DNA from 2 places in the Clostridium felsineum DSM 794 genome. Region 1 is predicted to be linked to the other one. Evidence: riboswitches for the same ligand, from Rfam matches in the RefSeq annotation. Region 1 holds a riboswitch; the other holds the start of a gene.
What was found. A riboswitch is a leader RNA that binds a small molecule or an ion and turns the genes downstream of it on or off. The one in region 1 is predicted to bind lysine.
Positions count from the first base shown of each region.

Region 1 (8,244 bases):
AACTATAATTTCATCGAAGGTATTTAATAAAATTTTCAACAATCTAGCCATTGTACCTTTACGTAGAACTTTACCGCCCAAAAAGTACTGAAGATAATCTTCATACATTGTGTGATAAGTATGCACTTGAGGTATATTGAGCTTTCTTTTTATATATTTAGCAACTAACATTGTAGAAAATTCCGTCTGCGAGTGTATAATTTCGGGTGCCCATTCTACTATTTTGCTTATTACTGTATTTCCAAATGGCTTCATTATTCTAGCATCTGGATACACCTTAACAAAGTGGGAATTTAAATAGTAAATATCACCTTCTATATATTCTCTTCCGTTATAAGACAGCGTAAGAATTCTAACCTCATGTCCTGCCTTTTTTAATTGCTTATATAAATTATTAGTTGATATTACAACTCCATTTACCATGGGGTAATAGGTATCTGTTGTTATTAAAATTTTCATTTTACCCTCCATTTTATTTTTTGTATATGAAGTGGTATGCTTTAGGAATACTACTTTAAGAATTATACACTATAGATACATTTCCTTTTTATTTTTCCTCATTTAGTATAAAATTATTAATTCTTATGCTTATATTTTCTGCTAGTATTCTCACTAATAAACTCCACTTATAGCTTCTCAAGATAATGAGTGGGTAACCCCTGAACCATCCCATAAACTTATAATATTTCAACTTTAATTTAGAATTTTCAGTCAAATATATATTATCTACAATTAATGCGTAAGACAATGTCAACATAATTATTTTTCCCAAATTATTTTATAAAATCATATACCCTAATTACTTATAATATTACACATACTATATTTTATGCAAACTTATATGCTTTTAAGCACTTACTCTTTCATCTTAACAAAGCACTCTTTTGTAGTCAAATAAACTTTTATTACATTTAATCTTTATTATTTGTAATAAACTATTGAATTTTTACTCATTTCATGATAAAAAGTATTTAGCCTCATATTTTAATATGTATGTGCAAATAATATTCTAAAAGAAATATTATAAAGAGGTGATGAATATGAATATACCTAACTTACTCACCCTTTTTAGGCTTTTTTTAATTCCTTGCTTTATATTTGCTTTTTTTTCAAATTCAAATAATTGTTTAATTAACTCGGCAATTATTTTTTTTACGGCCGGTTTTACAGATATATTAGATGGATATATAGCAAGAAAATTTAATGAAATAACTAAATATGGAACTGTACTTGATCCACTTGCCGACAAACTCATGCTCTTAACAGTTTTAACTTGTTTAAGTATAAAAGGTTACATACCAATATTAATATTAATTATAATGTTAGCTAAAGAATTTTCTATGATAATCATAGGTATTTTTCTTTATGGGAAAAACATAGTAATTCCCGCTAATATATGGGGTAAAATATCAACACTAATTTTCTATGTTGCTATTCTATTCTTTGTTTTTGATAAAACCTTTGGAACATATATATTATATTTAGCTCTTTTAGGTGCGGTTATTGCATATATAAACTATTTTTTCATTTTTTTATCTAAATATAATGAGAAGGTTACTAAATAAAAAGGGTTCTCCTTAAAACCAATATTGACTTTAAGGAGAAACCTTTTATCTTTAATTATATGATTTTTATTTAAAATATCTGTTTAATAAGCCCTTAAATGCAGATCCATGTCTTGCTTCGTCCTTGCACATTTCATGTACTGTATCGTGTATAGCATCATAATTAAGCTTTTTAGCTAATGTTGCAAGTTCCTTCTTTCCTTCACAAGCTCCCTTTTCTGCATCAACTCTCATTTGAAGATTTGTTTTAGTATCTGCTACTACCACTTCTCCTAAAAGTTCTGCAAATTTTGCTGCATGCTCTGCTTCTTCAAATGCTATTCTTTTATATGCTTCTGCAACTTCTGGAAATCCTTCTCTATCTGCCTGTCTTGACATTGCAAGGTACATTCCAACCTCTGTACACTCCCCTGTAAAGTTAGCTCTTAAGCCTTCTAGAACTTCCTTATCTACACCTTTAGCTACTCCTATTTTGTGTTCATCTGCCCATCCTTCTGCCTCATCTTTAACTTCAACAAATTTATCTTTTCCTGCATTACATACTGGGCATTTTTCTGGAGCATCCTCTCCTGTATAAATATATCCACAAACCACACATTTAAATTTTTTCATTTTCGTTTCCTCCATCAATCTATTTTAAGACTACACTTAGCCTCTTCTATTCTATTTATATTTTTATTAATTTATTTCAAGTAATATCTATATTCTATTTAAAATATCTATTTAATAAGCCTCTAAAAGCAGATCCGTGTCTTGCTTCATCCTTGCACATTTCATGTACTGTATCGTGTATAGCATCATAATTAAGCTTTTTAGCTAATGTTGCAAGTTCCTTCTTTCCTTCACAAGCTCCCTTTTCTGCATCAACTCTCATTTGGAGATTTGTTTTAGTATCTGCTACTACCACTTCTCCTAAAAGTTCTGCAAATTTTGCTGCATGCTCTGCTTCTTCAAATGCTATTCTTTTATATGCTTCTGCAACTTCTGGGAATCCTTCTCTATCTGCCTGTCTTGACATTGCAAGGTACATTCCAACCTCTGTACACTCCCCTGTAAAGTTAGCTCTTAAGCCTTCTAAAACTTCCTTATCTATACCTTTAGCTACTCCTATTTTGTGTTCATCTGCCCATCCTTCTCCCTCATCTTTAACTTCAACAAATTTGTCTTTTCCTGCATTACATACTGGGCATTTTTCTGGAGCATCCTCTCCTGTATAAATATATCCACAAACTACACATTTAAATTTTTTCATTTTTAACTTCCTCCCTTTATCTCTCTCATATAATTAAGCTAAGCTTATTTGATTTTTATATTAAATTTATTATCTCTTTATATTTTTGCTACGTCCTTCTGACAATTATTATTATATAATAGTTATTATCCGTTTGCAATAGTTTTTTAAAATTTTTCTTGTAATTTTTTTCTTCACTATTTGTAATGCCCTGGTATTCCAAGCTTTACCACCACAAAAAATATTTTTTATGAAAGATTGTGTACTAAAATATATCATTACTTTTGCATTAATATTATTTATATGATAAACTGTTTATAAAATTAATTCTTACCTAGGGTAGAGGTGCTGTAGTTATTATTACTCCTTCTTAGCTGGCAGGCTGTGAGGAATGAGGAAAGGAATTTCAGCCGAAGAAAGAATTCTCGCAGGAACTCTTTCTGGTTTTGTATAGAATATATGCAAAACTGTCACTATTTCTATAGTGGAGAGCTACAAGGTGCACGTGATATGTTGATATTAACAGTAAAGGTGTTCCTTTGCTGTTAATTTTTTTGTACCAATAAAACCCCTGGTAAGGGAAAGAGGGATTAAATGAAATTAGAAGGCGTTTTAGTACCATTAGTTACTCCTTTCAAGGATGGGAAGGTAGATTTAGTTTCATATGAAAAGCTTATAAAAACATATTCTGAAAAAGGCGCAGCAGGTTTTATGCCTCTTGCAACAACTGGAGAAACTCCTACTTTATCAGATTATGAATATGAAAGTATTTTGGACAAAACTCTTGAAGCAAACAAGCTTAATCTTCCTATATATGTTGGCTTTGGTGGAAACAACACTGAAAAAATGACTAAAGATATTAAAAAACTTGAAAAATACAATATTCAAGGTATTTTATCTGTATGCCCTTATTACAATAGACCTGATCAAAGAGGAATATATGAACATTTTAAAAGAATATCAGAATCCACTTCTTTAGATATAGTTCTTTACAATATACCATATAGAACTGGACGAAATATTGAAAATGATACAATAAGAAAGCTTTCAGAACTTAAAAATATAGTAGGTATAAAAGATGCTTGTGGAGATTTTAATCAAACCACAGAACTTTTATTAAATAGACCAGAAGACTTTTCAATACTAACTGGCGAAGATGCTTTCTTTTATAGTACTCTAATGCTTGGTGGAGATGGTGGTATAATGGCATCAGCTCATTTAAATACAGAAAAATACGTTGAAGTATATAATAAGGCAAAGCAAAATGATCATGTGGGTGCATTTAAGCTTTGGAAAGAAGTCGTAGATATAATACCAATGTTATTTAAAGAACCTAATCCATCACCAATTAAATACTGCCTTCATAAGCTTGGAGTAATAAAGTCCGATGATGTTAGATTACCTTTAGTTAGTATATCAAAAGAACTATCACTAACATTAGATAAGTTATTAATCCTATAAGTTGAATTTTACAAAGTGCTGTAAAACTATTTTTTAGTTTTACAGCACTTTTCATTTATATAACTATTTTACATAATTACAATATATAATTATAAATGATGTAAATTTATACCCGATAAATTATAATAGGTAAACTAAAATAATATATAAATTAGGAGGATCTATGAATAAAAAATTACGAAACACATGTATTGCTTCTATGTTACTCGTTTTGGGAAGCGCATCAAGCGTTTTGGCAAAAGCCACAGCAAATATTAATCATAGAGAAAAAAATAATTTAAGTGCTAATTCAGTAAAAAACGTAAATACATATAAATCAGAAGAGACTAAACCAATACATCAATATACTTTTGATAATGATGAACCAAATGCTTATTTCACAACTGATACAGGAAGTGAAGCTAGTAGCTACAGTTTTGCAAATGTTAATAATACAGGTTTGGTAAATGAAGATGGTAAAATATTTAGAAGATTTAATAGTGACAATAGTCAAGTAAATATTTCTGCCTCTTCTATGCCAACCAAGAATGTAAGCATGAAGTTTGATGTTAGATTTCCTCAAAATAATACAGGAACAAGTACTATAATATCTTCATCAGATGGAGTTAATTTAAAGTTACAGAATAACTTCCTAAACTTTTATATCACATACCACAATGCAAATATAAATCGTATACAAAGCACAATTAACTTAACTGCTGATGCATCAAAATATTTAGATGGTAAATGGCATACAATTGTACTTAGTTATGCTGGGGATTATGCATTAAATGGGGTAAAAATGTATGTTGACGACTTAGTAAATCCAATAGCAGTAGGCACTGAACAAGCAAACGAAACAAATGGACAGGGTGAGGACTTTACTTTAGGCGGTGGAACCTTTGATTTAGATAATTTTCAGGTATATGATAAAATATTAGATTATACCACTAAAATAACAGGGATTTCTTTAAATAAGGAAACAGATGAATTAAAAGGTGGAGAAACAGATACACTACAAGCTATAATTGCACCTGACAATACTACAAATAAAAATATAAAATGGAAATCCAGTGACACAAGTGTAGCAACAGTAGATAGCAATGGTAAAATTACTGCAATTGGAAAGGGAACTGTTCAAATAACAGCCTCATCAGAAGCTGATAGTAACGTGAGTGCATCTTGCACCGTTACTGTAACAAATGCACCAGATCTCATAAAACCAATTGATGAATTTACCTTTGATGATGATACTGTTCAACTAGGTGGTGATCATTTAGTCGATACAGGTAATTATAACAAGAATAAGATTCCTTCAAGTTATGGATATGCACATAATACAACCATAATAAAAGAAGATGGAAGGATCTTCAGAAGATTTAATGGTGACAGTAGTACAGCCGATATTTTTGCCTCTTCTATTCCAGCTAAAAATGTAAGCATGAAGTTTGATGTTAGATTCTCTCAAAATAATACAGAAACAAATACTATAATATCTACATCAGATGGAATTAATCTAAAGCTAGAGAATAATTCCTTAAACTTTTATATCGCATACCATAATACAAATATGAATCGTATACAAAGCACAATTAACTTAACTGCTGATGCTTCAAAGTACTTAGACGGAAAGTGGCATACAATTGTACTTAGTTATGCTGGAAATTATGCATTAAATGGAGTAAAAATGTATATTGATGACTTAGTAAATCCAGTAGCTATAGGAACTGAACAAGCAAACGAAACAAATGGACAAAGTGAGAACTTTACTTTAGGTAGCGGAACCTTCGATTTAGATAATTTTCAGGTATATGATACAATATTAAATTAATGTTTTATTATCTTTCATAAAATATACTGTAAAAAATAAATAACATTTCATATATAGTTATCCACATTTATGCTAAAATAAAAAATATAAATGTGGATACTTTTATGTAAAGGTGGATAACTTTTTAATATTTTAATTGAAGGTGATTATTACATGTCAGAAAACAGAATAAAAAAATTAACCCCACTCTCAGAAACAAAGTTTTTAAGTCTTTATGATATTGAATATGAAAATAAAAAACACGATACAAGGCATTGGGCTGTAGCTTCTAGAAAAAATTATAATACTCTTAAAACTCAATACTTTGATAATCTATCCGAAAAAGCAGATGCAGCTATTCTTGCAGCTTTTCATAAAGATACAGAAAAAATAGTTTGCATAAAACAATTTAGAGTACCTCTTAATGATTATGTATATGAACTTCCTGCCGGTCTTATAGATAACGGAGAAGACTTCAAAGAGGCTGCAAAACGTGAACTTAAAGAAGAAACTGGTCTTACACTTTTAGATATAAATTATGATAAAAGTAAAAGTAAGGTATATGCATCTGCAGGCATGACTGATGAGTCTGCTGCAATGGTATTTTGTACTTGTACAGGAACCGTATCTCAAAATTATCTTGAGGATGATGAAGATATAGAAGTTGTTTTACTCTCTAAAGAAGATGCAAAGAAGCTTTTAAAAGACGATATAAAAATGGATATGAGAGCTTTTATAACTCTTCAAGCCTTTGCTGAACTTGGCAGTAAGTTATTTGATTAATAAAGGAGACTTTAGAGAATGATTGATATTGTAAGTGATGTTATTAAAGAGATGATTTTATATTTTGATGGAGATGTACGCCGTATAAACCATGCTTTAAAGGTTTATAGCTTTTCAAAAACTATAAGTGAATTGGAAAAACTACCTGCTGATGATTTTAAAATCCTTGAGGTTGCTGCTATTCTGCACGACATTGGCATTAAGGAAAGTGAAAAAAAATACAATTCTTCAGCTGGAAACTATCAAGAACTAGAAGGCCCTCCTGTTGCTAAAAAACTTTTAGATAAGTTTAACCTTAATTCTTCATTTGTTGATAGAGTTTGTTACCTTATAGGTCATCACCACACCTATACCAAAATCGATGGTTTAGACTATCAAATCTTAGTAGAGGCTGATTTTATTGTAAACATATTTGAAGATTCAATGGATAAAAACGCTATAAATATAATTAAAGAAAAATATTTTAAAACCTCTACTGGTTTAACTCTTCTTGATAGTATGTATAATTAGTAAAAGGGAGTGTCGCAAAATGATTAAAATTAATCATGAGCGATGCTCTTTTTTTGTTTAAGCTATAAAATTGCCTAATATTTTAAATACTATATTAATTATTTGAATTTCCATGAGATTTTGACGCACTAAAATAAACCTAACTATATTATTCCATAATTAGGAAATAGTTTTTAATTCGTGAAGATACTTTTGAGTTCTTTCATTTTGGATTTTTAAATGTAATTTGTTAATGTTATATCCAAAACAAAGCAAAATAAATTCAGTTTTTACACTATTTTTTCCACGTGTTAAAAATCTTTTGAATTCATAGTCGCTTTTTAAAATTCCAAACGCACCTTCAACTTGAATAGATCTGTTCATTCTCAATTTAGTTCCCAATTCAGTTTTGATATTGTTGTATGAAATTTGACGCTTTTTAATAAAAGTCTTTGAAACCTGCATTTTTCGGTTATTCTTTGCTTTTGTGCACTTTGATTTCAAAGTGCAGTTATCGCAATTTTCACATTCATAAACAGTAACCTCAGACGTATACCCACTTGCAGATTTTTTATGAATAATATATGATGGGAATAATTTTCTATTATTATGACAAATATATGTATCTGTTTTAACATCATATTTCATATTTTCACGCTTACTGATGTCGTTTTTAAAACTTCTTTTTTTCCATTTCTCATAAGTTTGAGGTTTTATATATGGTATTTGATTATTAGACTCTAAAAACAAATAGTTTTCTTCACTTTCGTAACCAGAATCTGCAATCACATTAGTATATTTATGACCAATTTTTTCTTGCATATTAGTAATCATTGGTATTAATGTTGCTATATCATTTCTATCATCAAATACTCCAACACCAGTTACATATTCACTATCAACTGCTATTTGTACATTATAGGCAG
Region 1 covers NZ_CP096980.1:293,727-301,970, reverse strand. The annotation lists gene CLFE_RS01495 (glycosyltransferase family 4 protein) at 1-459, opposite strand, end outside; gene pgsA (CDP-diacylglycerol--glycerol-3-phosphate 3-phosphatidyltransferase) at 1,041-1,565, shown strand; gene rbr3B (NADH peroxidase) at 1,632-2,177, opposite strand; gene rbr3B (NADH peroxidase) at 2,272-2,817, opposite strand; lysine riboswitch at 3,129-3,299, shown strand; gene dapA (4-hydroxy-tetrahydrodipicolinate synthase) at 3,391-4,257, shown strand; gene CLFE_RS01470 (Ig-like domain-containing protein) at 4,421-6,067, shown strand; gene CLFE_RS01465 (NUDIX hydrolase) at 6,221-6,829, shown strand; gene CLFE_RS01460 (HD domain-containing protein) at 6,848-7,339, shown strand; gene CLFE_RS01455 (IS1182 family transposase) at 7,499-8,244, opposite strand, start outside.

Region 2 (8,244 bases), 1.2 Mb from region 1:
TAGGATCAGGTGCCTGACCTAAAAGTGGATCTATAGTATCTTTCATTAAAGAAATTCCTGACCATACAATTAATCCACCTACAAAAATACCAACATAGCCATCTATAGAGATGGTAGAAAATGCAGATACTAAAAGAGATAAAATAACACTTGAAAGTATATATACATCATTTAAGGCATCAGCACCAGATGCTTTTAATGCAGAAGAATCAATTTTTTTACCAATATTTTTATTAAAAAAGCTTAACCATAATTTAAGAGGTATTGCAATTAAAATTATTATAAAAGAAACAAGATTAAAATGCACAGCCTGTGGTGATAGAATTCTTGAAAATGAAGTCTTTATGAATTCTAAACCTACAATTAGTACTATTGCAGATACAAGAAGTGCAGATAAATATTCTATTCTCCCATGCCCAAAAGGATGTTCTTTATCAGCAGGTTTATTTGATAACTTAAAACCTATAAGGGTTATAATTGAAGCGCTAACATCTGCTAAATTATGAAAGGCATCAGCAATAACCGCAATACTATTTATAAAGATTCCGATGGTTAGTTCTATAATAAATAGTATTATGTTTACTATAAGTCCCATAATGCTACTTAAAATACCGTAATTTTCCCTGACTTTTTTATCATTTATATTTTCAAAGTCTTTTATAAACTTTGAAATAATGAGTTTAATAAACATTCTATCACTCTCCGTGTGTATAAACATTAATATCTAGTGCATCATAATTAAAATTATATTTATTATAACATATAATGGCTATATACTGGAAAAAAATAAATACATTCTGTATACTATAACTTAGGAAATTTAAACTATTTATATATTTATTAAAGTAGTTTTCCTATATGTTAAAATAAAATACTAATCTTATATTTTGGAGGAATAGATAATGCAAAATGAACTTGAATTTGCAAAAAAGTTAATAGATTTCATATATGATAGTCCATCACCATTCCATTCGGTGGAAAATATTAAAAATATACTACTTGAAAATGGTTTTACTGAAGTGAAGGAAGAAAATAAATGGGAACTCACTAAGAATGGTAAATATTTTGTTGAAAGAAATGATTCAGCATTGGTGGCATTTAATGTAGGGAGTGGATTTGTGGCAAAAAAGGGTTTTAAAATAATAGGGGGACATACAGATTCGCCTACTTTTAGAATAAAACCTATTCCAGAAATGGTTTCGGAAAATTCATATATAAAGCTTAACACAGAGGTATATGGAGGACCAATATTAAATACTTGGTTTGATAGACCACTTTCTATAGCAGGTAGGGTTACGGTAAGAGGGAAAAACGTGTTATGTCCAGATACAAAGCTCATAAATATAAAAAGACCTATACTAGTTATACCTAATTTAGCTATACATATGAATAGAGATGTAAATAGTGGAATTAAAATTAATCCTCAAATTGATACTTTGCCTGTATTAGGGCTTATTAATGATAAGTTCGAAAAAGAAAATTATCTTATTAAGGTTATTGCTAGTGAACTTGGAGAAGATATTTCTAATATATTAGATTTTGACTTGTTCTTATATGAATATGATAAGGGCTGCATTATGGGAATAAATAATGAATTTATATCAAGCAGTAGATTAGATGATCTTGAAATGGTTCACGCAGGAGTAACTGCATTAGTTAACTCTAAAAATTCTGAAGCTACAAATGTTTTAGCTTGTTTTGATAATGAGGAAATAGGAAGCTCTACAAAGCAAGGAGCAGATTCACAATTTTTATCAGATATTCTTGAAAGAATAGTTTTATCCTTCGGAGGGGATAGAGAAGATTTCTTTAGAGCTCTTCATAATTCTTTTATGATATCATCAGACTCAGCACATGCAGTTCATCCTAATAAGGGAGAAAAGGCAGATCCAATAACAAGACCTCATATAAATGAAGGTCCAGTTATAAAAATAAGTGCAGCTCAAAAGTATACTTCTGATAGTAATTCTATAGCTGTATATGAGGAAATATGTAAGCTTTCGGGTGTTCCGTATCAAAAGTTCGTGAACAGATCTGATGAAAGAGGTGGAAGTACGATAGGACCTATAACAGCTACACATACTGCAATAAGAACAGTTGATATAGGCACAGCTTTATTAGCTATGCATTCAATAAGAGAATTGTGTGGCACTCTAGATCATGTATATGTAGAGAAATCCTTTGAAGAATTTTATAATTTATAGAGAATTATATTGTATATTTATTCTTTGTATGTTACAATTAGAAAAAAATATTAATAACCTTTTGTAGAGGTGCTTTAAGTTAAGAGTAACTGTTTGGAGTTGGCAAATGTTGATAACAGTGAAAGGGACTTTTAGCCGAAGTAAATAAATTGGCGGATTTATTTACTGGCTTTTTATATAATATATGAAGGGCTGTCACTTTATTAGTTATTAGGTAAGTGGAGCGCTACAAGGTACACAACATTGCAATTATAACGGCAAAGGTGTTCCTTTGCCGTTTATTTTTATACATTTGTAGCGCAAAGAAAAAATAGAGAGGTGTTTTAGGTGAAGCTATTTGGCAGTATGCAAGTGGAAAAAAATCAATTATATATAGGAGGAATAAGTTTAGAAAAATTAGCAAAAGAATATGGTACTCCTCTTTATGTAGTTGACGAAAAGTTAGTTCGACAAAAATGCAAAGAATATTATGAAAATTTTAAAGTGAATGAAAATGGAAACAGGGTAGCATATGCAGGAAAGGCATTTTTACCAATTGCTATGTGCCAGATTGTTAAAGAAGAGGGACTCAGTTTAGACGTGGTTTCTGGCGGAGAACTTTATACAGCCTATAAAGCTGGTTTTGATATGGATAATGTGCTTTTTCATGGAAATAATAAGACCTTAGATGAAATGGAAATGGGTGTAAGATTAAATGTTGGAAGATTCGTAGCTGATAATTTTTATGAAATAGAAAATTTGAATAAAATTGCTAAAAAAATGCATAAAATTCAGAAGGTGTTTTTAAGAATAACGCCAGGGATAGAAGCACATACCCATGAATATATAAAAACAGGACAAATTGATTCAAAATTTGGTTTTACATTGATAAATGGGGATGCAATTAAAGCGGTAAAAGAGGTTTTGAAATTCGATAATATAGAATTAGCTGGATTACATTGTCATATTGGATCTCAAATTTTTGATATAGAACCTTATTTAGAAGAAACTAAGGTTATGTTTAAATTTATAAAACAAATAAAAGAAGAAACAGGCTATGAAATAAAAGAACTTGATTTAGGTGGAGGGTTTGGTATTTATTATACAGAAAAGGATAAACCTAAAACTGCAAAACAATTTTGCACAGCTATATTAAATGAAGCAGGCAATTTAGTAAAAGAGTTTAATATAAAAACACCTAAATTAATTATAGAACCTGGTAGATCAATAATAGGAAATGCAGGATCAACGCTTTATACAGTAGGTTCTATAAAAGAAATACCAGGCATAAGAAAGTATGTATCTGTAGATGGAGGTATGTCAGATAATATACGATCTGCACTTTATAATGCTGAATATGAATGTGAAATTATAAATAAGTTTAATGATTCAAAGGAAAAAGTTGCAGTAGCAGGTAAGTGCTGCGAATCAGGAGATATACTCATAAATGATATTTGCATATCGGAAGTAAAGAGTGGCGATGTTTTGGTAGTAGCAACCACTGGAGCCTATGGATATTCCATGGCTAATAATTATAATAAAATACCGAAACCAGCAGTAGTATTAGTTGGAGACGGGAAAGAAAAGCTTATATGTAAGAGAGAAAGTTATGAAGATATGCTTTCAAGAGAATTATAATTTGAAATTTATAATAAAGAATAAAATTATTAAAATAGTAAAAAATAAATATAAGGTAAAAAATTGATTAATCTTTAGGCTGTGATTATAAAGTACAGCTTAAGTTTAGAATAGTTACTTATAAATAAGCAGGGGGCTTAAATATAAGAGATTTGTAAGAAGTCTTTGTGGGGGCTTAGACTTCTTAATTAAAACATAAGAATCCGTTAATTATATGATTAGCGGATTCTTATGTTTTATGGAGTAAAAAAATTGTTTGTTACTTTCTGTTTAAAAAAATATATATGTGGGAATAATAATCGAAGTTAGGTTAACGAGTATATTTGCTGAAAGGATTGATTATTATGCTTTATGTATATATTTTTCTTTTGTGTCTAATTATTTTTGTTATATACATATTGAGGGATATAAATAAAAAGAAAAGTTATGACTATAGTGAAAATTTAAATCAAGATGAGTATTTAAGTGCTATAAAAAACTATAGTAGATTACCTAAAAAAAAGAGTAGTAAGGTTTTAATAAAAAAGCTAGATAGAAGCTTTAGTATGATTATAAGAGGCTACGAATATTTTGATAGAGAAATAAGAAATAGTAAAGAAATAGTGCCGGCAGCAGAGTGGCTGCTTGATAACTTATATCTTATAGAGAAAGAGTATAAAGATATAAAACATAATATGCCTGAAATATGTTGTAAAAAAATGCCTGTTATGCGAGAAGGGGCATTTAAAGATTTACCAAGAGCATATTACCTTGGAGTAAAAATAATAAACAAATTAAGTGGAAAAATAAGTGAAGATAGTATAATTTCATGTGTGCAGCAATATCAAAAAAGTTCTATGCTTACAAGTTCAGAACTTTGGGCACTTCCACTTATGTTTAGAATGGCAGTTATTCAAAATATAAGTAGAATTATTGAGAGTATAGTATTTGCACAAAGGGAGAAGAGAAAAGCTGATAAACTTGGATTTGAAATAATAGACTCACAACAATTAAATGTTGATAGAGTAAAAAAAGTGCTTATGAATCAAGAAATAATGACATCTCATTTTATTGAAAGATTTGTTAAAAGTTTGAGAGATAATGGTGTTGATGATGGGGAAATTTATGAATATATAGATACAAGGCTTCAAATGCAAGAAACCACAACTAGTGAGATGGTGGTTTTAGAACATAAAAGGCAGGCAGAGTTTCAAGTTCTTATGGGTAATTGTGTAAATGCTATAAGGGAAATTGAAGCACTAAATTGGAAGAGCTGCTTTGAAAAATTAAGTATAGTAGAAAGTATACTAAGAGAAGATGCTGCTAATATTTATTCTAATATGGATTTTTCTTCTAAGGATTATTATAGACATAATATAGAAAAAATGGCTAATAGATTTAAAATGCCGGAATCATTTATTGCTAAAGCAGCAGTTAAATGTGCAAAAGAAGACAATTCAAAGTACGATATAAAAAAGCACATAGGATATTACATAATAGACAATGGGGTAAATCAATTAAAATATAAGATAGGTTTGAAAAGCAAAAAAAATGGAATTTTGAATTTATTGAACAATCATAGTGTTGGTTTTTATATAGGAGTTAATATACTTGGAACTATAGCATTATCATACTTTTTGATTTATCTGATTTTTAGAGGAACAAATGATTATAGAATATGGCCGTATGCACTTGGATTTTTTGCTATTTTAGTTCCATGTTCAGAGATAGTTAATGCAGTGTTTAATTGGAGTATAAATCATTTAACTACACCTAAGTTTGTATGTAAGTTAGAATTGCCTAAAGGAATACCTGATTATGCAAAAACTGTTGTTGTAATTCCTGCAATTTTAAATAGTGAAAAAAAAGCTAAAGAGTTAATTGATAGAATGGAGGTATTTTATTTAGCGAATAAAGAGAAAAATCTTTATTTTGCTCTTTTGGGAGATCTCAAGGATAGTAGAAGTGAAGTAGAAGAAGCCGATCATAAAATAAATGAGATAGCTCTTAATGCAGTAAATGCTTTGAATCGAAAGTACCATAATAGGGAAAGTGAGATTTTCTTTTTTTTCAATAGAGCTAGAAAATTTAATAAAGGTCAAGGTAAATGGATTGGTTGGGAAAGAAAAAGGGGAAAACTCATGGAGTTTAACTCACTTTTAAGAGGAGATAAAAATACAAGTTATAATGTTATAAGTGGAAATTTAAATGAATTATATAAGGCTAAATATATAATAACTCTTGATGAGGATACAAAAATGCCAAGAGATACAGGAAAAAAACTTATTGGAGCTATGATACATGTTTTAAATAAGGCTGTAATAAATAATGGCAGAGTAGTTAGAGGATATGGAGTTATGCAGCCAAGGATTAATATAAATTCTATAAGTGCAAATAAAACTATTTATTCTAAGGTGTTTTCTGGAGAAGCAGGTATTGATACCTATAGTACAGCTGTTTCAGATGTATATCAAGACCTATTTGGTGAAGGAATTTTTGCAGGAAAAGGTATATATGATATAGATGTATTTCAGACTATGTTAAAAAATCAGATACCAGAAAATACAGTATTAAGTCATGATTTGCTAGAAGGAGCATATGTAAGATCGGCTTTAGTAACTGATGTTGAATTGATAGATGGATATCCTGCATATTATAGTTCAAGTAGTAAAAGGCTTCACAGATGGGTTAGAGGTGATTGGCAATTATTAAAATGGATATTTATAAAATCACCAATAAATACAATTTCTAAGTGGAAGATCTTTGATAATTTGAGAAGAAGTCTAATAGCGCCAGCTATAATGATTTTAATAATACTTTCTATAACTATTTTGCCATATAATCCTGATAAATGGCTTGCAGTAGCTTTTTTATCCATGATATGTCCATGGCTTTTTGATGTTTCAGAAATGGTTGTATCACCAATACGAGGAATGAATTTATCTGGAAAAATAGTTGGAAGTAAAGTGGTTATAGAGCAGATGTTTTTGATATTCAGTTTTTTGCCATATAAAGCTTATTTAATGGTAGATGCTATTATAAGAAGTCTATATAGAGTATTTATAAGTAAGAAAAATTTACTCCAATGGCAAACCTCAGCTGATTCAGAAATGTCATCTAAAAGATCTTTAAAGGATTATGTGAATTTAATGTGGTTTGGCAGCTTTATAGCTGTTGTAGTTGGAATTATGGCATTCTATAGAAATGTAACAATTGGTGCTATAATGATGCCTTTAAGCAGTTTATGGTTTGTAAGCCCCTTCATAGCTTATTTTGTAAGTAAGGAAAATATTGAAGTCACAAGCTTAAGTAAATCAGACGCTGAATTTTTAAGGATAAATGCTAGAAAAACATATGCTTATTTTGAAGATTTTATAAATGAAGAAGGTAATTTTCTTGCACCGGATAATTATCAAGAGTATGAAAATAAGGGTATTGCATTTAGAACATCACCAACAAATATGGGAATGGGCTTAACATCAAATTTGGTAGCTTATGATTTGGGGTTTATTGGAGTTGTAGAATTTACAGAACGAATGGATAAAATACTTACTAGTATGGAATCCTTGGAGATGTATAAAGGACATTTTTACAATTGGTATGACACAAAGACTAAAAATCCATTAAGTCCGAGGTATATATCTACTGTAGATAGTGGAAATTTAGTATCATATTTATGGCTTATAAGCAAAGCTATTGATGAACTTAAAGAAGCACCTATGTTCAATTTTAATTTTAAAAAAGGTTTAGTAGATAATTTGAATTTAGCAAGTGAAGAAATTAAAAATAATTCTATTAAAATAGAGGATTATTATAAAGATATAAAAGATGAATTAGTAAATGAAGATTCTAATTTAGATGGTATTTATAGATTATTTTCAAGAATACTGGAAAAGGAAAGTTATATTGGGGGAAAAATAAAAAAAGAAAATGTATATTGGAACATGAAATTAAAGAATAGCGTTAATAAAATCAGAGTAGAATTTGATAAATTAATGCCTTGGATAGATATTTTTAATAGAACTAATGTGGGTGATGGATATATTTATGGAAGTTTAAATGAAACAGCATTAAGGGTATCTTTTAAGGATGTACCTAAAAAACTAGAAGAAATAAAATTAGAAATAAGGCATAAGAAAAACAATATTAAAAGTGAAATAAAAGAAGAATATAAAAGAATAATAGCTTCATTAGATAGCGCTGAAAAAGAAATTAACGAAATTCTTAAGAAATTGCAACACATTCAAAATAGAATTAATATTATGGCTGAAAACACTAATTTTAAAATGCTATTTGATAAAAAACGTGAATTGTTTTCAATTGGATATGATATTGAAAGTGATAGCTTAGGAAAAAGTTATTATGATCTCCTAGCATCAGAAGCAAGGCAGGCCAGTTTTATAGCAATAGCAAAAGGAGAAATAAACCAAAATCATTGGTTCAA
Region 2 covers NZ_CP096980.1:4,013,738-4,021,981, reverse strand. The annotation lists gene CLFE_RS18750 (cation diffusion facilitator family transporter) at 1-691, opposite strand, end outside; gene CLFE_RS18745 (M18 family aminopeptidase) at 903-2,204, shown strand; lysine riboswitch at 2,261-2,441, shown strand; gene lysA (diaminopimelate decarboxylase) at 2,532-3,821, shown strand; gene CLFE_RS18735 (GH36-type glycosyl hydrolase domain-containing protein) at 4,166-8,244, shown strand, end outside.
Region 2: linked by a shared signal. The riboswitch ahead of lysA (diaminopimelate decarboxylase) and the one ahead of dapA (4-hydroxy-tetrahydrodipicolinate synthase) in region 1 are both predicted to bind lysine.